3 regions of the Psychrobacillus sp. Z3-81 genome follow, and region 2 is predicted to be linked to each of the others. Evidence: riboswitches for the same ligand, from Rfam matches in the RefSeq annotation. Region 2 holds a riboswitch; each other region holds the start of a gene.
What was found. Region 2 has a riboswitch for S-adenosylmethionine ahead of metK (methionine adenosyltransferase). Riboswitches for the same ligand answer to the same signal wherever they lie in the genome.

Region 1: another riboswitch for S-adenosylmethionine. It lies ahead of AC1ECF_RS05890 (methionine ABC transporter ATP-binding protein); the one in region 2 lies ahead of metK (methionine adenosyltransferase).
Region 3: another riboswitch for S-adenosylmethionine. It lies ahead of AC1ECF_RS16830 (O-acetylhomoserine aminocarboxypropyltransferase/cysteine synthase family protein); the one in region 2 lies ahead of metK (methionine adenosyltransferase).

The regions. Positions count from the first base shown of each region.
Region 1 covers NZ_JBWQPU010000004.1:57,628-65,555, reverse strand. The annotation lists gene AC1ECF_RS05920 (acetyl-CoA C-acetyltransferase) at 1-1,003, shown strand, start outside; gene AC1ECF_RS05915 (acyl-CoA dehydrogenase family protein) at 1,200-2,981, shown strand; gene AC1ECF_RS05910 (arsenate reductase family protein) at 3,527-3,889, shown strand; gene gcvH (glycine cleavage system protein GcvH) at 3,963-4,343, shown strand; gene AC1ECF_RS05900 (toprim domain-containing protein) at 4,421-4,771, shown strand; gene AC1ECF_RS05895 (thioredoxin family protein) at 4,784-5,095, shown strand; SAM riboswitch class I at 5,144-5,249, shown strand; gene AC1ECF_RS05890 (methionine ABC transporter ATP-binding protein) at 5,336-6,361, shown strand; gene AC1ECF_RS05885 (methionine ABC transporter permease) at 6,354-7,022, shown strand; gene AC1ECF_RS05880 (MetQ/NlpA family ABC transporter substrate-binding protein) at 7,036-7,839, shown strand.
Region 2 covers NZ_JBWQPU010000014.1:68,112-76,039, forward strand. The annotation lists gene mnmL (tRNA modification radical SAM protein MnmL/YtqA) at 89-1,048, shown strand; gene mnmM (tRNA 5-(aminomethyl)-2-thiouridylate-methyltransferase MnmM) at 1,045-1,614, shown strand; gene AC1ECF_RS14430 (type III polyketide synthase) at 1,662-2,744, shown strand; gene AC1ECF_RS14435 (isoprenylcysteine carboxyl methyltransferase family protein) at 2,746-3,288, shown strand; gene AC1ECF_RS14440 (alpha/beta hydrolase) at 3,397-4,188, opposite strand; gene AC1ECF_RS14445 (gamma carbonic anhydrase) at 4,270-4,779, shown strand; gene metK (methionine adenosyltransferase) at 4,943-6,142, opposite strand; SAM riboswitch class I at 6,335-6,448, opposite strand; gene pckA (phosphoenolpyruvate carboxykinase (ATP)) at 6,638-7,928, shown strand, end outside.
Region 3 covers NZ_JBWQPU010000022.1:20,784-28,711, forward strand. The annotation lists gene AC1ECF_RS16810 (class I SAM-dependent methyltransferase) at 1-717, shown strand, start outside; gene AC1ECF_RS16815 (DinB family protein) at 714-1,184, shown strand; gene AC1ECF_RS16820 (YdcF family protein) at 2,019-2,606, opposite strand; gene AC1ECF_RS16825 (glycerol-3-phosphate acyltransferase) at 2,616-3,263, opposite strand; SAM riboswitch class I at 3,404-3,515, shown strand; gene AC1ECF_RS16830 (O-acetylhomoserine aminocarboxypropyltransferase/cysteine synthase family protein) at 3,630-4,922, shown strand; gene AC1ECF_RS16835 (homoserine dehydrogenase) at 5,047-6,033, shown strand; gene AC1ECF_RS16840 (hypothetical protein) at 6,178-6,729, opposite strand; gene lysS (lysine--tRNA ligase) at 6,833-7,928, opposite strand, start outside.

The sequences.
Region 1 (7,928 bases), on a different contig from region 2:
GCCTGAGGCGGAGCAAGGGATGAACGTAGCTCGTAATATCGGCGCGCTAGCTGGTCTTCCGGATACAACATCAGCAATTACAGTAAACCGTTTCTGCTCCTCTGGCTTACAATCCATCGCATATGCTTCTGAGCGTATCATGCTTGGAGCAGCAGAAGCGATTATTGCAGGCGGGGTTGAGTCAATGAGTATGGTACCTATGATGGGGAATACCATTCGTCCAAATCCGAAGCTAGCAGAAACAGCTCCTCAATACTATATGGGAATGGGCCACACTGCTGAGCAAGTGGCAAATAAGTATAACGTAAGCCGTGAGGACCAAGACGCATTTGCGGTTCGCTCCCATGAGCTTGCAGCTGCGGCAATCGCATCTGGCAAATTCAAGGATGAAATCGTGCCTGTAGAAGTAATCAAGCATTTTGTAGATGCAAATAACAAACAGCAAACGAAAAAAGTGATGTTCGAGATGGATGAGGGTGTACGTCCAGGAACGTCCTTAGAAACATTAGCGAAGCTACGTCCTGCATTTAACGTCCGTGGATCGGTAACAGCAGGTAATGCCTCTCAAACGTCTGACGGTGCCGGAGCGGTGCTAGTTATGGACCGTGAAGTAGCAGAAGCGCAAGGCCTAAAGCCAATCGCTAAGTTCCGTTCCTTTGCTACTGGTGGAGTTGCACCAGATGTGATGGGAATCGGACCGATTGTAGCCGTACCAAAGGCATTGAAGCTTGCTGGATTATCGATTGAGGATATCGATATTTGGGAAATAAACGAAGCATTCGCTTCCCAATCTATCCAAGTAGTTCGTCATTTAGGAATCGATATAGATAAGGTGAATGTAAACGGCGGAGCAATCGCTTTAGGTCATCCACTAGGGGCAACAGGAACAATTCTAACGCTAAAAATGATGAGTGAATTGAAGCGCCAAGGGAAGCAATTCGGTGTCGTTACAATGTGTATCGGCGGCGGAATGGGTGCAGCAGGAGTGTTCGAGCTTCTTTAATTAAGAAGAAAAGCGCAAGCGCCTATGTCTGCCCCGACAAGCAAATGGGGATTGGTGAGGATGGAAGGAAAACTAAGAACGTCACATCGTGTGACAACGTTTTCCTGACCAACATCCTGTTGTCCCTCGAGGGGCAAGGCGCTGGAGCTGGACAATTATCATCAAAAATCTTTTTATACAATAGGAGGAAGAGAAAATGACACAAGTTCAAGACGTAGTAAAGGGTGGAAGCTTCTTAATAGAAGATATCGAAGCAGAACGTGTATTCACACCAGAGGATTTTACAGAAGAACAAAAGATGATAGCAAAAACAACAGAGGAATTCGTTGCAAATGAAGTGCTTCCTGTAGTGGAAAACTTAGAGCACCATGAATTTGAGCACTCTGTACGTCTATTAAAATCTGCTGGGGACCTTGGTCTTCTTGCAGCAGATATTCCAGAAGCATATGACGGGCTTGGCTTAGACAAAATTTCTTCTGCTTTAATTGCAGAAAAAATGTCTGTAGCTGGTGGATTCTCCATTACACATGGCGCTCACGTAGGAATCGGTACACTACCAATCGTCCTTTTCGGTAACGAAGAGCAAAAGAAAAAATACTTACCAAACTCTGCTTCAGGAGCTAAAATCTCTGCTTATGCATTAACAGAGCCAGGTTCAGGTTCAGATGCACTAGGTGCGAAAACAACTGCGAAATTAAATGAGGCAGGTACTCACTACGTCCTAAACGGAGAAAAGCAATGGATCACAAACGCAGGTTTTGCAGATGTATTCGTTGTATACGCTAAAGTAGATGGAGATAAATTCACTGCATTTATCGTAGAAAGAAACTTCCCAGGCGTATCTGTTGGTGCAGAAGAAAAGAAAATGGGGATTAAATCCTCTTCTACTCGTACATTAATCCTTGAAGATGCAGAAGTACCAGTAGAAAACCTATTAGGTGAAATTGGACGCGGTCATATCATCGCATTCAACATCTTAAATATCGGACGCTATAAATTAGGTGTAGGAACAATTGGTGGATCTAAGCGTGCGTTAGAACTAGCAATCTCTTATTCTAACCAACGTCAACAGTTTAAGACGCCAATCTCTTCATTTAATTTAACAAAGCAAAAATTAGCTACGATGGCTTCTAAGCTATATGCAACAGAAAGCTTGATATACCGTACAGTTGGATATTTCGAGGACCGTATGAGTCAATTAAGTGAAGAAGAGCAAAAAGACGGAAGCAAAATTGCAGCAGCAATTGCTGAATATGCAATCGAATGCTCTATTAACAAAGTAGTAGGCTCTGAGGTTCTAGATTATATCGCGGACGAAGCTGTTCAGTTACATGGTGGATATGGCTTCATGCAAGAGTATGAGGTAGAGCGCATTTACCGTGACTCTCGTATTAACCGTATCTTCGAAGGTACTAACGAGATCAACCGTTTAATCGTTCCAGGTACATTCTTGAAGAAAGCAATGAAGGGCGAGCTTCCATTACTTCAAAAAGCACAAGGTCTTCAAGAAGAGCTTCTGATGATGATGCCGGAAGAAATCAGCGATGAGCCACTAGCACAAGAAAAAGTATTAGTAGCAAACGCGAAGAAAATCGGACTATTAGCTGCTGGTATGGCTGCACAACGTTTTGGCGCTAAACTAGAGGCTGAGCAAGAGGTACTTGTAAACATTGCAAACATCGCAAACAACGTATTTGCAATGGAGTCAGCAGTGCTTCGTACAGAAAAAGCAATCAACCGCAGTGGAGCAGAAAAAGCTTCTCAAAAGCTTCTTTACACAGAAATCTTCTGCCAAGAAGCATTTGATGAAATCGAAAAAGCTGCAAAAGAAACACTAATCGCTTCTGTTGAAGGCGACAACCTGCGTATGATGCTTTCTGCACTTCGCAAGTTGACACGCTACACTCCTTACAACGTAATCGAGAAAAAACGCCAAGCTTCCGTGAAGCTAATCGAAGCAGAAAAATTCGTTGTTTAATCATTAGTTATGGGGAAGGTCTCTCAATGGAGACCTTCTTTTTACATGAAGCGGTTGATTTCCGTTCTAGCTGGACGCTTTCCTGGGGGCGCGGCTTCGGGACAACAGGATGTTGTTCAGGAAAACGTTGGCACACGATGTGCCGTTCTTAGTTTTCCATCTTGTTTCGGATGCTTCCGAAACAATTGGATTTTCCGCACGCGCTTATCCCCTGGGAGTCGCCAGCCGACACTTCAATCAACTTTTTCTTATATGTCATCCACAATTTATAGTGATGCGCCCCCTGACAACCCAAGTAAATCAAGCACTGACGCAAGTAACAGACCCATAACCGCAAGTAACCAATAAGCCTGCGCTAGTAACATACACAGCATCGCAAGAAACCACAGGCGAACCGCAAATAATGGCAGAAACTTGCCAAACTAATCCACCATTATAAAAGGTTAAAAACCGGCCATTCTCACCGTAATTTACCCCTCTACCTTTATATGGCTTGCTCAAGAAGGAGAGAATGAGTATGATAAAAAGAAAAAGGGTGAGATCAAATGAAGATACAATACTATGGTTACCCAAAGTGCAGTACATGCAACAAAGCGAGTAAATGGTTAAAAGATAATAATGTTGATTTTGAGAATCACCATATTGTCGACAATCCACCTTCAAAGGATTTATTAGAAGAAATCGTAGATAAAAGTAACATAGAATTAAAGAAATTTTTTAATACAAGTGGAATGAAATATAGAGAGCTTCAGCTGAAGGACAAGCTTCCGAATATGGCTAAGAATGAACAGCTTACATTGCTTGCATCAGATGGCATGCTCATTAAACGTCCGCTTGTGTATGACGGGAAAAATGTAACGCTCGGTTTCAAGGAAGACGAGTTTGAGAAAACGTGGAAAAACAAGTAAATCACCTTGTTTTTACTATAAAAGTATGTGAATATAATAGTAGAATGTATAATTTTTGGAGAGGGGTATATAAATGAGCACACCTAAAGATTTAAAGTACTCAGCGGATCATGAATGGGTAAAAGTAGAGGATGGAAAAGCTAAAATCGGAATTACTCATTTTGCACAATCCGAGCTTGGAGATATCGTTTTCGTTGAGCTTCCACAGGTTGGCGACGAAATCAAAGCTGGAGATCCTTTCGGAAGCGTAGAATCTGTAAAAACGGTTTCTGAGCTATATGCACCTATCAGCGGAAAAGTGGTTGAGGTGAATACTGAGTTAGAGGATAGCCCCGAATTTGTAAACGAATCACCTTACGAAAATGCATGGATGATTGTAATCGAGCCAGCAGATTTGGAAGAAGTTGAAAGTTTACTTAGCCCTGAAAAATACGATGAACTAATAGCAGAGTAATAATCAAAGCGCCGGTTAATATCGGTGCTTTTTTCATATAATAAAGGTAAAGGGAAGAAGTAAGGAGAGAAGCAGCTATGACTACTATTTTTAGTAACCAAGTTATTCTTGTTGAAGGAAGGTCAGATAAGCTTCAGCTTTTAACACTTCTAGATGAACCAACCGAAATTATATGTACAAACGGTACGATATCCAATGTGAAATTAGAGGAGCTTCTTAGTCCTTATGATGGACTTCCGATTTATGCATTTCTGGATGCCGATAAGTCTGGAGAACAAATTAGATCGATCGTAAGAAAAGAATATCCCGAGGCTATACATCTCTATACAAACCCAATGTATGGAGAAGTGGCAAATACACCGATGAAGGTTTTGGCATCTATTTTGAAACGTGTTAATATAAAGGTGAAAAAAGAATTCTTAGTATAGGAAGATGCCTTTATGAATGAATGGACACGCAAGGAATGGGAAGCGAATAAAAACCAATCAAACATGACTTTGTTTTATTTATATACACCCATGTGTGGGACCTGCCAGGTGGCCCATAAAATGATGGAGGTTGTCCAAGAACTTGTGGATGTTCCTATAGGCCAGGCTAACATTAATTTTATCCAAGAAGTGGCCAAAGACTATCAAATTGAAAGCGTTCCTTGTCTTTTAATCACGAAAGATGGAGCGGTTGTTCGAAAAATTTATGCTTTTCAATCTGTTCCCTATTTAATAGAAACTATTAAAAGTATTGACGTAGATTAATAATAATGATAATATGCAGTATACTATATGTGAATTAAATAAAACTAACTCTTATTAAGAGAGGCAGAGGGAAGTGCCCGATGAAGCCTCGGCAACCGTCATGAAAATGAAATGGTGCCAAATCACACAAAGCAGAAGCTTTGAAAAATGAGAGAATGGATGAATGGTATTTATTGTTACCTACACCCCTTCTGCTCTTTTGCAGAAGGGTTTTTTTGATAGAAAGGCGGACAGGTTTACATGATAAGTTTAAAGGGAGTCTCGAAAAAGTTTGCTACAAAAAACGGAGAAATCGTGGCAGTAGATAATGTAAATCTTGAAATTAAATCTGGAGAGATTTTCGGGATAATAGGGTACAGTGGTGCGGGAAAAAGCACAATGATTCGTTTGTTGAATGGTCTAGAAAAACCATCAGAAGGGCAAATTATCGTAAACAATCAAGAAATAACAGCAATCAGTGAGGATAAGCTCAGACACTTCAGACAAAAGGTAAGCATGATCTTCCAGCATTTCAACCTTCTTTGGTCTAGAACGGTTGCAGAGAATATTGAATTCCCACTAGAAATTGCAGGGGTATCTAAAGAAAAGCGAGCAGCACGTGTCAAGGAGCTTCTAGAATTAGTTGGGTTAGAGGGAAGAGGAGATTCTTACCCTTCACAGCTTTCAGGAGGCCAGAAACAGCGCGTTGGGATAGCGAGGGCTCTTGCCAATGGTCCAGAGGTATTGCTATGTGACGAAGCTACTTCTGCGCTTGACCCAGAAACAACAGACTCTATTTTAGATTTACTAGTAGATATTAATGAAAAGCTCGGGCTTACTATTGTGTTAATTACTCACGAAATGCAGGTTATCCAAAAAATCTGTAATCGAGTTGCGGTTATGGAAAAAGGAAAAATTGTAGAGCTAGGAGATGTCCTGCAGGTTTTCCAAAAGCCACAGGCACCTATTACGAAACGATTTGTTTCACAGATATCTGATTCCAATCAGCCTACTCAAACCATTCGCAATCTAAGGGAGCTCTATCCAAATGGTAAGCTGGTAAAGCTAGTTTTTGTAGGAGAACAAACGGAGCAACCAATTCTATCTAGATTAATTAAACAAATGGATTTAGAGGTCAATATTGTTCAAGGGAATATCTCTCATACACAAGGAGGGGCCTTTGGTACACTGTTCCTTCACCTAGAAGGAAAAGAAAAGGCTATTAAGCAAGCGATTGACTTTATCCATGCTCAAAAGATTCATACGGAGGTGATTCCTCATGCTTGAAACATTACTTCCGAATGTGGATTGGCCTAAAATGTGGGAAGCAACATGGGAAACAGTATATATGACAGGAGTTTCTACTCTGCTTACGGCTATCTTAGGATTAGCCTTAGGACTTCTCTTGTTTTTAACAAGCCCCCATCAAGCATGGGCAAACAAGCTAGCTAACTGGCTAACTGGAGCGGTGGTAAATATATTCCGATCCATACCATTTATAATTCTAATAATCCTGTTAATCCCGTTCACAACGTTTTTAATCGGTACGATGAGAGGACCAAATGCAGCATTTCCTGCATTGGTGATTGGTGCAGCACCCTTCTATGCGAGACTAGTATTAATTGCATTAAGGGAAATCGATAAAGGCGTGCTAGAAGCTGCCAAGGCAATGGGAGCAAAAACTTCCACAATTATCTGGAAGGTGCTTCTACCGGAATCCATGCCGGCTTTAGTATCTGGGATTACAGTTACAGCGGTGGCGTTAGTTGGATACACTGCTATGGCTGGAATTATCGGAGCGGGCGGACTCGGAACGCTTGCTTTCCAAGATGGTTTTCAAAGAAGTAAAGATGATGTAACCTTCGTAGCAACCATTCTTATTCTAATATTGGTATTTATTATCCAGTGGGCTGGAGATACAATAACTGCAAAAATCGATAAACGATAAGGGAGATAGTCAAATGAAAAAGTTATTAGCAGGGTTATTCTTAACAGCAAGTACAGTGGGATTAGCAGCTTGTGGAGACGATGACAGCAACAAGTTAGTGGTAGGAGCTTCTAACGTACCGCATGCAATTATCTTAGAGGAAGCTAAACCATTGCTAGAAGAACAGGGCATCGAGCTTCAAATTGAAACATACCAAGATTATGTACTTCCAAACAAAGACTTAGAATCTGGAGAGATAGATGCAAACTACTTCCAGCATGAGCCTTATCTAAAATCACAGATTGTAGATCATGGATATGATTTCGTCAATGCGGGTGGGATTCATATCGAGCCAATCGGTCTTTATTCTAAAAAATATGATTCAATCGAAGAGCTTCCAGAAGGTGCAACTATTTTAATGAGTAATTCTGTTGCAGACCATGGACGAATTCTTGCAATGCTTGAGGACGCTGGGCTAATCACTCTAGCAGAAGAAGTGGACCGCACTGCAGCAACTATCTCCGACATCGTTGATAATCCGAAAAACCTTGAGTTTGATCCGAACTACGAATCAGCCTTAATGGTTCAGCTTTATGAAAATGAAGAAGGAGACGCTGTTCTAATCAATTCAAACTATGCAATCGATGCAGGATTAAATCCATTAGAGGATTCCATTGCAATTGAAGAAACAGATTCACCATATGTGAACCTGATTGCAGTTAATGCTGGTGATGAAGAGGATGAGCGTATCAAAGCTTTAGTGGAAGCGTTGACGTCGGAAGAAATTCAAGAGTTTATCTTAAATGAATGGGGCGGCTCTGTCGTACCAGTAAAATAAGAAAGAAATAAAAGAAGAGGTACTCTCTTCGTAATTATAAGCAGAAGGTACCTCTTCTTATTTATATCTAGTAACGGAGACGGCCGTTA
Region 2 (7,928 bases):
ATTGTATTCCTTTTTTACAGGCACATCAATATGGAAATCTAAAATGCCGATTTCCATGGTAAAATAGGCTTGTTAGGAGTGAAAGAAGATGACAAATAATTTATTCCCTTTTCCTTCAGATGGAAAAAGATATTATACATGGAACCGTTATTTACGAGACCAATTTCAAATGAAAATATTTAAAGTGGCCCTTGATGCCGGTTTTGATTGTCCAAATAGAGATGGCACGGCGGCATATGGCGGATGTACATTTTGCAGTGTAGCAGGAAGCGGTGATTTTGCCGGTGATCGTGTAGATCCTATTCCAGTTCAATTTGAAAAAATCAAAGAAAAAATGCATGAAAAATGGAAGAACGGAAAATACATTGCATACTTCCAGGCATACACAAATACGCATGCACCTCTGCCTGTCCTAAAAGAAAAATTTGAAGCTGCATTAGCTTTGGATGGAGTTGTCGGATTATCCATAGCGACTAGACCTGACTGTTTACCGGATGACGTGGTGGAATACTTAGCTGAGTTAAATAAAAGAACCTTCCTTTGGATTGAGCTAGGCTTACAAACTGTTCACGAAAAGACAGCTGCACTAGTAAACCGAGCACACGATTATCAAACCTATAAAGAAGGCGTTGATAAATTACGCAAGCACAATATCTCTATCTGCACCCATATCATAAATGGACTTCCTATGGAGGATAGAGAAATGATGATGGAAACAGCTAGAGAGGTTGCAAAGTTAGATGTGCAAGGGATCAAAATCCATCTACTTCATTTATTAAAAGGAACTCCGATGGTGAAACAATATGAAAAAGGGATGCTTGAATTTTTAGAGAAAGATGCTTACATTCAGCTCGTTGCCGACCAGCTAGAGGTTATCCCTCCAACTATGGTTGTTCAGCGTATAACAGGAGACGGACCAATCGATCAAATGATTGGACCAATGTGGAGTGTAAACAAATGGGAAGTATTAAATGGAATTGATGCGGAGCTTAAACGAAGAGACAGTTATCAAGGAAAATACTATAAAAAGAATGGTGCCACAACATGAAGCTAAAAAGAATTTTACCCTTTGCAAAAGAATTATTAAGCACTACCATCTCTGCGGGAGATATAGCCATCGATGGAACAGCAGGAAATGGGCACGATACCTTATTCTTAGCAGAACTTGTCGGAGATACTGGACAAGTTTTTGCCTTTGATATCCAAGCACAGGCTATCCAGGCCACTGCCGAAAGGATTGCTCAAGCTAATCTAACTTCACGTGTCACACTTATACAAGACGGGCATGAAAAAGTGGGGAATTATGTACAGAAGGAAGTTGCAGGAGCGATTTTTAACTTAGGTTATCTACCAGGAAGTAATCATGAAATCATAACGAAGGGTTCTTCTACTATTGAGGCAATATCTACGATTTTAGATTTACTAAAGGTTGGCGGTTTAATTGTCCTAGTAGTTTATCATGGACATGAAGGTGGTAAAGAGGAAAAAGAGGAATTATTATCTTTTGTTCAGAAACTACCCCAATCTTATGTCCATGTGTTATGCTACCAGTTTTTAAATCAAGCAAATGACCCTCCTTTCATTATAGCCCTTGAAAAAATGAAAGCTAAATAAGCATATTTGGAATTAGAGCGGGGAAACTAACATAAAAGGAGAATACCATGCCCAAAATTGCTTCTGTTAGTACATATAATCCCCCCTATACTTTAAAGCAGGAAAATATTGAGGAATTAACAAAAGAGCTTTTTTCGGAGAAGGTTCCTCAGCTTGATAGATTATTAAGAGTATTTAAAAATGGCGAAATAGAAACAAGAAATTTCTGCGTACCACTTGACTGGCATAAAGAAGAGCATTCATTTGAGGAAAGAAATGCCGAGTATGTAAAGCTTGCAACTAGATACAGCAGTGAGGTTATCAGTAGCTGCCTACAAAATAATACTTTTTTACAAGATCCAATCGCTACAACAGATATAGATGCCATCATATTTGTTAGCAGTACAGGGATTTCTACACCAAGTATCGATGCTCGCGTAATGAATGTACTTCCTTTTTCAGACCGCGTTAGAAGAATTCCCATCTGGGGACTTGGCTGTGCAGGCGGGGCTGCAGGAATAAGCAGAGCCTTCGATTTTTGTAAGGCACATCCAACGTCTAAGGTTTTGGTAGTCTGCATAGAGCTTTGCAGCCTCACCTTCCAACCAAATGATTATTCTAAAAGTAATCTCGTTGGCGCTTCGCTATTTTCTGATGGTGCAGCATGTGTGCTTGTTTGCGGAGATGAAGCAGATGTGAAACTCAAGAAGCCTGTACCTTCAATTGTGAACACTGCGTCCAAATGGATGCCAGATTCCGAGGACGTGATGGGCTGGGAAGTGAAAAATAGTGGATTACATGTTGTTTTTGCTAAAAGTATTCCTTCCATTATTTCAAAATGGCTAGGCCCTTTTATGAGTGAATTCCTTTCTGAAGAACAGTTATCTAGTGAGCAGATTAAACATTTCGTTGCCCATCCAGGCGGTAAGAAAGTTCTTCAAGCATACGAGGATACACTTCACTTACACACGAATCAGACATCTGTTTCTAGAGAGGTTTTAAAAAAACATGGAAATATGTCTTCTCCTACTGTGCTGTATGTTTTAGAACAGTTCATGTTGCAGGATATCCCTGCAGAAGAACATGGATTACTAGTGGCACTAGGTCCTGGTTTTTGCGGGGAAGCAGTTCTATTGAAATGGAGGGACTAGCATGATATTTACTATCATTCTCTCATTCGTAATTCTCCAAAGACTTATTGAGGTAGTGATTGCAAAAAGGAATGAGAAAAGGATGCTAGCAAAAGGAGCTTATGAAGTGGGTGCCTCTCATTATCCTATCATGATAGCCCTGCACGTGAGTTTTTTCCTTTCTCTCTTACTAGAGGTTCTGTTGGTGGAAAAAGGCTTATCCCCTATTTTCCCATATCTATTTGGCCTATTTGTTTTAGTGCAAGGTATGAGAGTTTGGTGTCTAATGTCTCTAGGGCAATTTTGGAATACAAAGATTATCATCTTGCCTGGAGCAAAGGTAGTAGCCAAGGGGCCCTACTCCTTTATTCGCCATCCGAATTATGTAGTAGTATGTGCTGAGATTCTTTTATTACCATTAATGTTTCAAGCATATTTTACAGCAATATTATTTACTCTTTTAAACTTTGCCATGCTTTCCGTCCGTATTCCTACGGAGGAAAAAGCATTAATGGAAGCAACCGATTATAACGAAACAATGAAAAAGAGGGTTCCTACTCCTTAAAGAGCAGACCCTCTTCTACTTTAGACAGATTCCTTGTGACGCTCTAGTCTCAAGGATTTTATTTTGGAGCAATACTAGCTTACTAGTTGTATGTTTGATAGAACCAAGTTAGATAATATAACCAATAGAACGTAGTACATTATCGATAAAGGAATGGCTATAAGCGAATATTTCTTCTTGTTCTGGTTCTAAGTACAGATCATGATAACAGTTCTTCCATTCCTTCCATTGAAATTCAGAAAGTTCCTGTTTCTTAAGCCAGCTTTTTACAGGAGCCGTTTCTATAATCTTATCTCTTTCAGCAGTCATGATTAATATCGGTATGTTTTTAATCGATTCGGTCGAATGCTGAATACTTTTCATTAACAAATGAAGCTCTCGATACCAATCATTTGTAATAACAGAACGATAGACATGGTCGTCCTGCAGGAGTCTAAAAACCTCATAATTCCTTGTAAGCTCCTTCAGATGAATATCATGATGTATCTTTTGCTGTACAGAAAGCTTTGCCAATGCATTTGTCCATTTTGGTGGAGTTTTTTTCAGTTCTAACCATGGAGAGGTTAGGATAACTCCAGCACATTCTATTTCAAGCTTATTGAAAACCTTCATTATTAATGTGGCTCCAAGACCATGTCCTAACAAAAATATAGGCAAATCATATTCTAAAGCAACTTTCAGTGCTTTTTTTATATAATCATAATACTCATCAAAGGATTCCTCGTGAACAGCATCTGGCTTTACGAGCTCTCCGTGTCCTGGTAAGTCCCCCATCACAATATGGCAGTTGGAGCTTCTTAGCTTTTCGATTAACCATGCATACCTTCTATGGTGCTCATATGCGCTATGAACAATCACAACGACAGCTTTCGGTTTTTCTTCTGCTTCCCATTTCCACATGACAACCACCTCATTATTGTTGAAAAATTATTAGTTTGATACCATTAATTATATTCTAAAATACAAAGGAGCGAGTAAAAAATGATTTATCCATTTAAAGGTAAGGAACCAAAAATAGACCAGAGCGCCTATATCGCTGATTATGTAACGATCACAGGGGATGTGACGATAGGTCCTGACACTTCTATTTGGTTTGGTTCAGTAATTCGTGGAGATGTCGCTCCAACAATTATTGGCAGCCGAGTGAGTATCCAAGATTTGAGCTGTCTTCATCAAAGCCCAAATAATCCTTTAGTTATTGAAGATGAAGCGACCATCGGCCATCAGGTGACATTACATGGGTGTACTGTTCGAAAGAGAGCTTTAATAGGAATGGGCTCTATCATTCTTGACCGAGCTGAAATTGGAGAAGGTGCTTTCATTGGCGCGGGAAGTTTAGTTCCTCCAGGCAAGAAAATACCACCAAATACATTAGCTTTAGGAAACCCAGCAAGAGTCGTAAGAGAATTAAATGATGAGGACAAAAAAGATATGGATCGAATCATAAATGAATACGTAGAAAAAGGAAAATATTATAAATCACTCTTATAAGCTTTCTATAAGAGAAGCGAAAACATGGCGTGGTAATTGGACAGGCATTCTTTACGTATATACACTATATCTAATCTAAAAATATACATTTATCATTTTGTCTATTATGATGATTTTTCCTTAAATAAAAAAGAGACTTTCTGTTACGAAAGTCTCTTTCTCTTTAAATTCCTGCCTTTTGCTTTAGCTCATCTGCTTTATCAGTTTTCTCCCAAGGAGCATCGATGTCTGTACGGCCAAAGTGTCCATAAGCTGCTGTAGGCTTATAGATTGGGCGACGTAAATCAAGCATTTTAATAATACCAGCTGGGCGAAGATCAAATAATTCACGGATGTATGTTACTAGCTCTGCTTCCGTTATCTTACCAGTACCAAATGTATCTATAGAGATAGATACTGGCTGAGCGACACCAATAGCATAAGCCAATTGAACTTCACAGCGATCTGCAAGTCCAGCGGCAACTATATTTTTTGCCACGTAGCGTGCAGCATAAGCAGCAGAACGGTCTACTTTTGTTGGATCCTTACCTGAGAATGCTCCACCGCCATGACGTGCATAACCACCGTAAGTGTCTACAATAATTTTACGTCCTGTTAATCCAGCATCCCCTTGAGGACCACCAATTACAAATCGACCAGTCGGGTTGATAAAGTACTTTGTTTTATCGCTTATTAATTCAGCAGGGACGATTGGTTTGATTACAACCTCCTTCAGGTCTTGTTGGATTTGCTCCAACGTCACTTCTGGATGGTGCTGTGTAGAAATAACAATTGTATCTATGTGTACTGGATTGTTATTTTCATCGTATTCTACTGTTACTTGTGTTTTTCCGTCTGGACGTAAATAAGGTAACGTTTCATCTTTACGAACATCCGCTAATCGTCGAGATAGCTTGTGAGCTAAGCTGATTGGTAATGGCATAAGCTCCGGTGTCTCGTTACAAGCATAACCGAACATAAGACCTTGGTCACCTGCTCCAATCGCATCAATATCTGAATCAGACATTGAGCCTTCTCTTGCCTCAAGTGCTCGGTCTACACCAGCAGCAATATCTGGAGATTGCTCATCAATCGCAGTTAACACTGCAGAGGTTTCAGAGTCAAAACCATATTTAGCTCTTGTATATCCAATTTCTTTGATAGTAGTGCGTACTACCTTAGGGATATCTACGTACGTAGATGTGGTAATTTCACCTGCAACTAAAACAAGTCCTGTTGTCACGGTAGTTTCACAAGCTACACGAGCATTAGGATCCTCTGCTAAAATTGCATCTAGAATAGCATCAGAGATTTGATCACAAATCTTATCTGGATGCCCTTCTGTTACTGATTCCGATGTAAATAATCGACGTTGTGTCAAAATGCTTTCCTCCTATATCCTGCGAGATTTCTCTCAGGAATTGATACGGTACTCATTCCCATGTCAAGCCTATATTAAACTTGAAGCCGTTTCGGACTTGGCACACAAGGATTTAGGGCGATGTAAATAAAAAAACCTTTCACTCATGTTCAAATAAACAATGAGGAAAGGGATTCATATCATAAACACCTTTCACTCTTATCAATCAAGGCTATACCTTGTCTCAGGTTGGGCACCTTTGTAATAATAGTATTACAGGTTGCCGGGTTTCACAGGGCCTGACATCCCTCCACCGACTCGGAATAAGAGTATCCGTTCAATTTATCATCATACGTAAACATAAAATAGAAGTCAATAATTTTTGTCCAAAATTTCACAGTTTAAAAATTTTATGCTAATTAGTATAGATTATATAGTCAAATGTGTTATACTATTTCACATATCAGATAACCACCTCCACCTGTAGAGGGAAAATATAAAAAAGGATGGTAATATCACATGAATTCAATTGATACTATGAGTGAACTGACCCAATTGTTATCCGGGAATAATATTTGCCTTCAATTATCAGTGCCAGAGCTTGTTGAAAAAGCAACAGCTCGAGGAGAAGCAGTACTTACTTCCACCGGGGCTGTGAAAGCAGAAACCGGAAAATATACTGGTCGCTCTCCGCAAGATAAATATATCGTGGATGAACCTATCTCTAGAGCAAAAATTGATTGGGGTCCTGTGAACCAACCGATTTCCGCAGAAAAATTTGAAGCTTTATATATAAAAGTAGTGAAATATTTAAAAGAACAAGAAGAACTTTTCGTATTTAATGGATTCGCTGGTGCAGATCCTGAATCGCGCTTGAGCATCCAAGTCATAAACGAATTTGCTTGGCATAATTTGTTTGCTCATCAGTTATTCATCCGCCCTACTTCCGAAGAGCTTTCTACACATAAAGCTGATTTTACTGTAATCAGCGCGCCTAACTTTAAGGCTGACCCAGCTTTAGATGGAACGAACTCCGAAACTTTTATCATTGTTTCCATGGAAAAGAGAGTAGTTCTGATCGGCGGTACAGAATACGCTGGTGAAATTAAAAAATCTATATTCTCTATTATGAACTATTTATTGCCGGAAGAAAACATTTTACCAATGCATTGTTCAGCAAATGTTGGTGAACAAGGAGATGTTACCCTATTCTTCGGTTTATCTGGTACAGGAAAAACAACGTTATCAGCTGATGCTGGACGTAAATTAATCGGTGATGATGAACATGGTTGGTCTGATAAAGGTGTATTCAACATCGAAGGTGGCTGCTATGCAAAATGTATCGATTTAACTCGTGAAAATGAGCCACAAATCTATGATGCTATTAAATTTGGTACTGTTTTAGAGAATGTAGTAGTTGATGCGAATACGCGTGTAGCTGATTACGCAGATAACTCACTTACTGAGAATACGAGAGCAGCATACCCTATTCAATATATTGATAATATAGTAGACCCTTCTGTTGCGGGTCATCCAAATACAATTATTTTCTTAACGGCTGATGCATTCGGAGTGTTACCTCCAATCAGTAAATTAACGAAAGAACAAGCAATGTATCACTTCTTAAGCGGCTTTACTTCTAAGCTTGCTGGTACAGAACGAGGAATCACTTCTCCACAGCCTGCATTCTCTACTTGCTTCGGCTCACCTTTCTTACCATTGCATGCTACTGTATATGCTGAAATGCTTGGAAAGAAAATTGATGAGCATGGAGCACAGGTTTTCCTAGTAAATACCGGCTGGACTGGTG
Region 3 (7,928 bases), on a different contig from region 2:
AAAGCGGGCTGGGAAAAATCGGCGGAACGCTTCTTTGGTAGAACGGCACTACCAGATTATGGTCCATATGCACCATCAGAGGATATACTTCAGCTGTTCGGTGATTTGCAGGGAAGAAATGTGTTAGACATAGGTTGTGGCAGTGGGCATTCTCTGCAGTATATGAGTAAGAATGGTGCAAGTGAGCTGTGGGGTCTAGATATGTCCACGAAACAGATAGAGACTGCCACGAATGTACTGGCGAATCAGTCGGTAAAAGTGTCATTGTTTGAATCACCGATGGAGGAAAATCCGGGGCTTCCTGTGGGATATTTTGATGTTGTCTACTCAATCTATGCTCTAGGCTGGACCGTGGATTTAAAGAAAACTCTATCCAACGTTGCAAGTTATTTAAAGCCTGGAGGAGTTTTCATTTTTAGCTGGGAGCATCCCTTACATGATCGGATTACCTATGGAGAAGAGAGATTTTATTTCCAGAAGTCATACAATCAAGAAGGACCGGAATATAACGAAGCGTGGCATAGTGAAGTAATTACGTTCCATCGGAAGCTGAGTACATATATTAATACACTGATAGAATGTGGCTTTGCCATCGAAAAAGTAGTCGATGACGTTGTAATGCCGGAGGGAGAGACTCCACCAACTAAATGGTATTCCAATCAAAAAGCGGAATTTCTTCCGCCGACCTTTATTATAAAGGCGCGTAAAAATGTATGAATCATTATTGTGACAGTGCTTTGAATCAAATAAAAATTGCGTTAGATAGTGTCTTAGTTATCATGGAACAGCTAACAGAGGAAGAGTTGTCGGTAAGACCATCTTCTGAAAAGCGGTCGATCCAGGAGCAGCTGGAACATCTGGTAACGATTTGCAAGGCGGATCTCCTTATCGCAAATGGCTATAGACAGGAAGAGATGAATGAATTCTATTCCTATTTAAAATTCGAAAGTGTAGAGGATTTAAAAAGGGCAGCACTAGAAAACTTTGCTTATCTATCTGCAACCTATAAAGCATATTCCGAAAATCAATTGGAGGAGCAGGCAACCTCCTATTGGGGGGCTACCTACTCAAGATTTGAATGGCTGCTAGAGATTGTAGCTCACCTCTATCACCATAGAGGCCAGCTTCATGCACAGCTAGTATACGGAATGGGTAAAGAGATAAAGGTATCGTTGTTTGAATAGGGGAATTGGTCTTCTAAGTAGTAGAATATTCTAATTAGTAAGGCGGAGATGGAACAGGGAGTAACGTCTAGAGCAGTAAGAATTGGAAATCGAGTGAGAGTAAAATTGCTCTATCCGAGAATAAATAGCCTCCGAACGAGAGTAAATCAGCTGAATGAGAGTAAATAGCTTCCGAGCGAGAGTAACGGGAAGCCATCCGAGAATAAAGTGTCACCGAATGAGATTAACCACCGCCTAACTGAGAGTAACGGCTGACCCAGTAAGAGGTGGGAAATTGAGTGAGAGTAAATAGCCTCCGAGCGAGAGTAACGGCTGACCCAGTAAGAGGTGGAAATCGAGTGAGAGTAACTTCGCCTTATCCGAGAGTAAAGTAACCTCGAACGAGAGTAAATCAGCTGAATGAGAGTAAATAGCTTCCGAGCGAGAGTAACGGGAAGCCATCCGAGAATAAAGTGTCACCGAATGAGATTAACCACCGCCTAACTGAGAGTAACGGCTGACCCAGTAAGAGGTGGGAAATTGAGTGAGAGTAAATAGCCTCCGAGCGAGAGTAACGGCTGACCCAGTAAGAGGTGGAAATCGAGTGAGAGTAACTTCGCCTTATCCGAGAGTAAAGTAACCTCGAACGAGAGTAAATCAGCTGAATGAGAGTCAATAGCCTCCCAGCGAGAATAACGGGAAGCCATCCGAGAATAAAGTATCACCGAATGAGAGTAACCGACGCCTAACTGAGAGTAACGGCCAACCCACCAGTAGGAAGCGGAAAATCAATAATCCTAGCTGCCCCACCCCTTACTCCAATTAAAAAACTCTGCCGTCCACATAGGCAGAGTTTCATTGTCCAGTGATAAATGTCCTTAGTAATGCTACACGTTCCCTTAGTCTCAGCTTTGCCTCGGTTACTGGTGGTGTCTCGGCAGGAACTACGTCTGCATCCCAACCAAGCCCCTCGGCAATTATCTTGGACCGTTGCAAGTGGAAATCACTAGTGATGATAGTGACAGCTTCCACGTCATCAGGCAGAATCTCCTGAGAGAATAGTAGATTTTCATAAGTAGAGGTAGATTTATTTTCCAGAATGATTCTTTCCTCTTCAATCCCGTGTTCGACCAAGTATTCTTTCATTACAACTGCTTCTTCTATATCCTCATCAGGTCCCTGACCACCAGAGACTACTAGTTTGATGTGTGGATATGATTGGGCATATTCCAAAGCGGCTTCTAGTCGATAACGAAGTGCCAAGGATGGGATATTTCCTTCTTTGACTTTTGCTCCTAATACGATTGCATATTCATTTGTGCCATCTGCTGCTGGCTTAAGTCCATCCTCTAGCCATTTGCCAGTTAGTAACCATAATCCTCCTCCAACAAAAAAGGTGATAAAAACGGGTACTAGCACAATCCACCTCATTTTTCTTTTCATGTATGCTCCTTAGGTTGAAGGCTTTTTCTTCTTAATAACGGATGAAAGTGTTCGCTCTTCCTTTTTCATTAGTCGCTGAACATTCTCGCGATGAAGTAGAAGGGCCATCAAGAACAGAAAGCTGGCAACTATGACAGGACCTAATCCGTCTGCTACCCAGAAAGATGCTGCTACGAAAACGATGTAAAATGCAAAAACTCCGATTAATAAATAGTCCGTTATAATAGTGATTGCTATAAGTAGCAGTAATGCGGCAAGCCCTACCGGCCAATGCAATGCAAGTAATACTCCGATAATGGAAGCAGTACCTTTTCCTCCTTGAAAGCGTGTGTAAATAGGAAAGTTATGTCCTAGGATTACAGCAGCCCCAGCTAAATAGAGTAAAAAATCTAACTGTGCAGGAGAAAAAATCTCTGTATATTGAGCAAACAATCGAACGCCAATGATCATAACGGCGCCTTTTAATATATCGATTACCCCAACAAGAATGCCATATTTCCAGCCAAGTACAATGGTTGCGTTAGATGCACCAGAATTATTTAGGCCTTCCTTTTTAATATTCACACCACTAAAAAATTGTGCTAGTTTCGAACCATGAATTGACCCAAGAAGATATCCGATGAAAAGAGTTGCAACTCCATATACCCAAATACTCATTTTACGTTCCCCCTTTCCAAGGTATTCCTTTTATTAAACGAGTGTAAGAACAAAAAAGTTTCAGAATTTTAACTATTTTCCTTGACGAATAAAAGAAGAGGAGCTAAACTGTGTAACAAGATGGAAATACAAACCAAATACTCTTATCAAGAGAGACCGAGGGAATAGGCCCTACGAAGTCCAGCAACCCCAGTTTTTACTGGAAGGTGCTACATCCTACAAATCCATTTAGTTGGATTTGGAAGATAAGAGGAGGAACAAGTCAAACAGTCCCCTCTTCTCATTACTAGAAGAGGGGTTTTCTTGTTCAATATCCTCTCGAGGCCTCCAGCATTCCATCTAAACTACTAAATTGGAGGAATTCAAATGACTAATCTTCACAAAGAAACATTACTTCTGCACGGTGGACAACAACCGGACCCTGTCACTGGCTCACGAGCGGTACCCATTCACAAAACGACTTCCTATGTATTTAAAGACACGGAGCATGCACAAAACTTATTTGCTTTAAAGGAAACTGGTAACATTTACTCCCGTATTACGAACCCAACAGTTGATGTGTTTGAACAACGTATTGCAGCATTAGAAGGAGGAACAGCGGCTGTCGCACTTTCCTCTGGGATGGCGGCTATTGCTTTTTCTATCTTAAATATTGCAGGAGCAGGCGATGAAATAATTGCAGCTGAGAATTTGTATGGAGGAACATTTAATTTATTTGCCCATACACTCCCAAGGTACGGCATTACCGTAAAATTTGTTGATTCAACCAATCCAGAAAGCTTCCGAGAAGCAACTACGGACAAAACAAAGGGATTCTTTGCTGAAATAATCGGTAATCCAAGTCTCAATGTGTTGGACGTAGAGAAAGTGGCAAGCATTGCAAATGAGGTGGGAGTTCCATTACTGGTGGATAATACATTCGCGACACCTTATGGCTGCAATCCAATTGAGCATGGAGCTCACGTGGTGATTCACTCTGCAACAAAGTGGATTGGAGGTCATGGAACAACAATCGGTGGAGTCGTAGTAGACGGTGGTAATTTTAACTGGAACTCTGATAAGTTCCCAGGCTTCACGGAGCCAGATGTAACCTATCATGGATTACGTTACGGCATTGATGTACCAGATGTAGCGTTTGCTATTAAGCTGAGAGTACAGCTGTTAAGAGATTTTGGTCCCTCTCTTAGCCCGGAGGCTGCCTTTTCCTTCTTACAAGGATTGGAGACACTTCATTTAAGGGTGCCGAAGCATAATGAAAATGCACAGGAGATAGCTGAATACTTACAACAGCATGAAGGAGTGACATGGGTCAACTATTTAGGGCTTGAAAGTCACCCGACTCATGAGCTTGCAAAAAAATACTTAACATCAGGATATGGCTCCATTCTAACCTTTGGAGTAAAGGGTGGAAAAGAAGCGGGTCGAAAAATCATCGACAATATTGAAATTTGGTCTCATGTTGCAAACGTAGGAGATGCAAAATCGCTGATTATACACCCAGCATCCACTACCCATCAGCAGCTGACTCCAAAGGATTTAGTAAAGACAGGTGTAACCGAGGATTTAATTCGCTTATCAGTGGGCTTAGAATCAGTCGAAGATTTAAAGGAGGCGCTTGGTAGAGTTCTTCTAGAAAAAACAAATGTCCTCTCTAGATAGAATTTTTGTTGTGATTTGGGTTAAAATGGTCTACAATAAGTAAAATAATCAATCGTTGAAAGATTGGAAAATTTACTTCAGTACGATTTGGCTCAGGTTGTACGGGTTCTGAGGAGGAAACATCATGGCGAAAATTAAAGCGGCAATCTTAGGCTTTGGGACAGTAGGTCAAGGTATATATCACATTGTGAATGAAAAACGAGAAGACTTAAAAAAGTCATTGGGATTAGACATTGAAATTAGTGCAATTCTGATTAGAGATCTAGGGAAGGAAAGACCTGAGACACCAGGTGTTTTAGTCACGGATGATTTTGAGGATATTGAGAATATACCGGGACTTCAAGTGGTATTTGAGGCCATCGTGAATGAAGAGCCAGCATATAGCTATCTATGCAGGGCGATTGACAAAGGATGTCATGTTATTACTGCAAATAAAGTAATGTTTTCAAAATACAGCATCCCACTGCAGGAGAGAGCAAAATCTAGAGGAGTGTACGTTGGTTTTGAGGCTACTACAGCTGGAGGAGTACCGATTATTAAGACACTAAAAAACTTACTACAGGTCAATTCAGTTAAGCGTATTCAAGGTATCTTAAACGGAACCTCCAACTATATTCTTACTCAAATGCGTGTGGAAGGAAGCTCCTTTGAGAGTGCGTTATCAGAAGCACAGCTTTTAGGGTATGCGGAAGCAGATCCTTATAATGATATATCTGGTCAGGACGCTTTTCGAAAACTAATGATCTTAAGTGCGCTAGCATTCGGAAAACAGCCTAACTGGGATGATGTACAGGTAATTGGGATTGATCAAATATCCTCTGAGGATGTAGAAAAAGCAAAGCAGGAGGGATACCGCTATCGCCATGTAGCGGAAATAGAACAAGATGAAAACGGGGACCTATATGCCTCAGTTGGTCCACAGCTTGTGGGACCGGATCATCCGCTTTATGCAATTGAAGGAGTAAACAATGCAGTTTCTTTAGACACAAATTACATTGGTACGCTGACATTGGTAGGACCAGGTGCAGGAATGTACCCAACTGCTAGTGTAATGGTAGAGGATTATGCAGAGATTATTGGAAAACGTGCAGGATTTTTTATTACCATCTAAGGGAACATGCTACTAGAATCACCTGGAGTTGAAGTATCCATTTAAATTAAAGAGGGGTATGCCATTAATATGGGATACCCCTTGCTTCTGCCATTGTCTCAATAAAACATTATTCTTGTCTCATAAAGTGCTCTCACGAACTTTCTACTGCTTGTGCGCCTCCATTTTTCCCCGAGGCCAAATAAAGTATGCAATGGAAATAAAGAAGTCAATCACTAGCACTAGTGACCAGATTTTTAAGGCAATCGATAAAATTTCAGTGCGACTTGCGTCGTTCACTAAATAAATGAAAAGAAATAAAAATCCTGCCCCAATGGCGTATGCTACAAAATGCTGGACAAAGCCTTTCATAGAGAGGCGTGCATATTCGTATCCAACGATTTTCTTCGGCTTTTTGCCTATCCTTTTGAAATAAAATAAAAAGCGTTCATCTGCCCAGCGTATCAGGTTCTTGCCGAACACAATGGATATTCCTAGGTACACAGCGGCAAGGGCATGCACCTCAGTTGCGGTTCCGCCTTTTAGCAAATCAATCGAGGTAAAGACCAATAGAAATAAATTAATAATTGGGGTGATTGCTAGTAGGATACCCCCAAGTCTTTTTCGCTCCAAAGCATATCGAGTGATAAGACCAAGTATAAGAACAACCCAAAAACCTATTTCTGCGGCAAGGATGGACCAAACAATCACCTTCATTTAATCACCTCTTTTTTAGATTATATGAGGCGTTCAGAAAAGATATCAACATATTAACATAATAGTGTGAATAATTTAAATCCTAAGCATAAGTTATTCACTATTAATCGTTTGCCTTCCTGGTTAACGGGAAGAAAACACAATCTTTGATTGTTTTACAATCAGTTAATACCATCAGAAGCCGCTCGATTCCAAAGCCCCAGCCAGAGATGGGAGGCAATCCGTACTCCATCGCAGTTAAATAATCCTCATCCATTTCCATCGCCTCAGTATCGCCGTTTGCTTTTAACCTAGCCTGTGTTTCTAATCTCTTTCTTTGCTCGATTGGGTCTACTAACTCAGAATAAGCGTTAATCACCTCAGCACCATTAATAACCAATTGAAAGCGATCGGTTAGCCTATTGTCTTTGTCGTTTGCTCTTGCTAAAGGTGAAAGGTCTATTGGATGCTCTATAAGGAACGTCGGTTTAATGAGAGCAGGTCTAGAGACTTTTTTGTAGAGTAGGTCAATTAAGTTTCCTCTCCCCATTTGTTTGGCCTCCACATGGTCGAGAGAGATACCTTTCTCTTCGATAGCTTGATACAACTCGGATGCTTCAGGAAAAAGGTCAATATCGATAGCACAGTCCCTCCATATTAAATCTCGGAAGGATATTACCTCCCAGTCCAAAGAAAAATCAATTGGTTGCCCATTGATTGAAACAGTTGTTGTATGAAATGTCTCCTGCAGAACAGTTAACATCATCTCTCTCATAAGTTTCATGGTATCTTTGTAGTTCCAGTAGGCTGCATACCCTTCTAGCATGGTGAATTCTTGTAAGTGCTGGGGACTTATGCCTTCATTTCGAAAACATTTAGCAAACTCAAAAACCTTTGTAAATCCACCAGCTATCAGCCTTTTCAAATAAGTTTCAGGAGCAATTTGTAAGTTCAGCTCTGTATCTAAGGAATGATGAAAGGTAGAAAATGGCTTTGCGATTGCTCCCGAGGAAGTGTGCTGTAAAATCGGTGTTTCAACCTCTAAAAAACCATGGTCTTCAAAAAACCTTCTGATAGAGCGGACTAACCTTGTTCTCGTAAGTAGGCGATTTTTTGTTTCCTCCGTCATGATTAAATCCACATAACGCTGACGGTAGCGAAGCTCAATGCTGCTCAGTCCATGCCATTTCTCAGGTAACGGACGCAATGCTTTTCCAAGG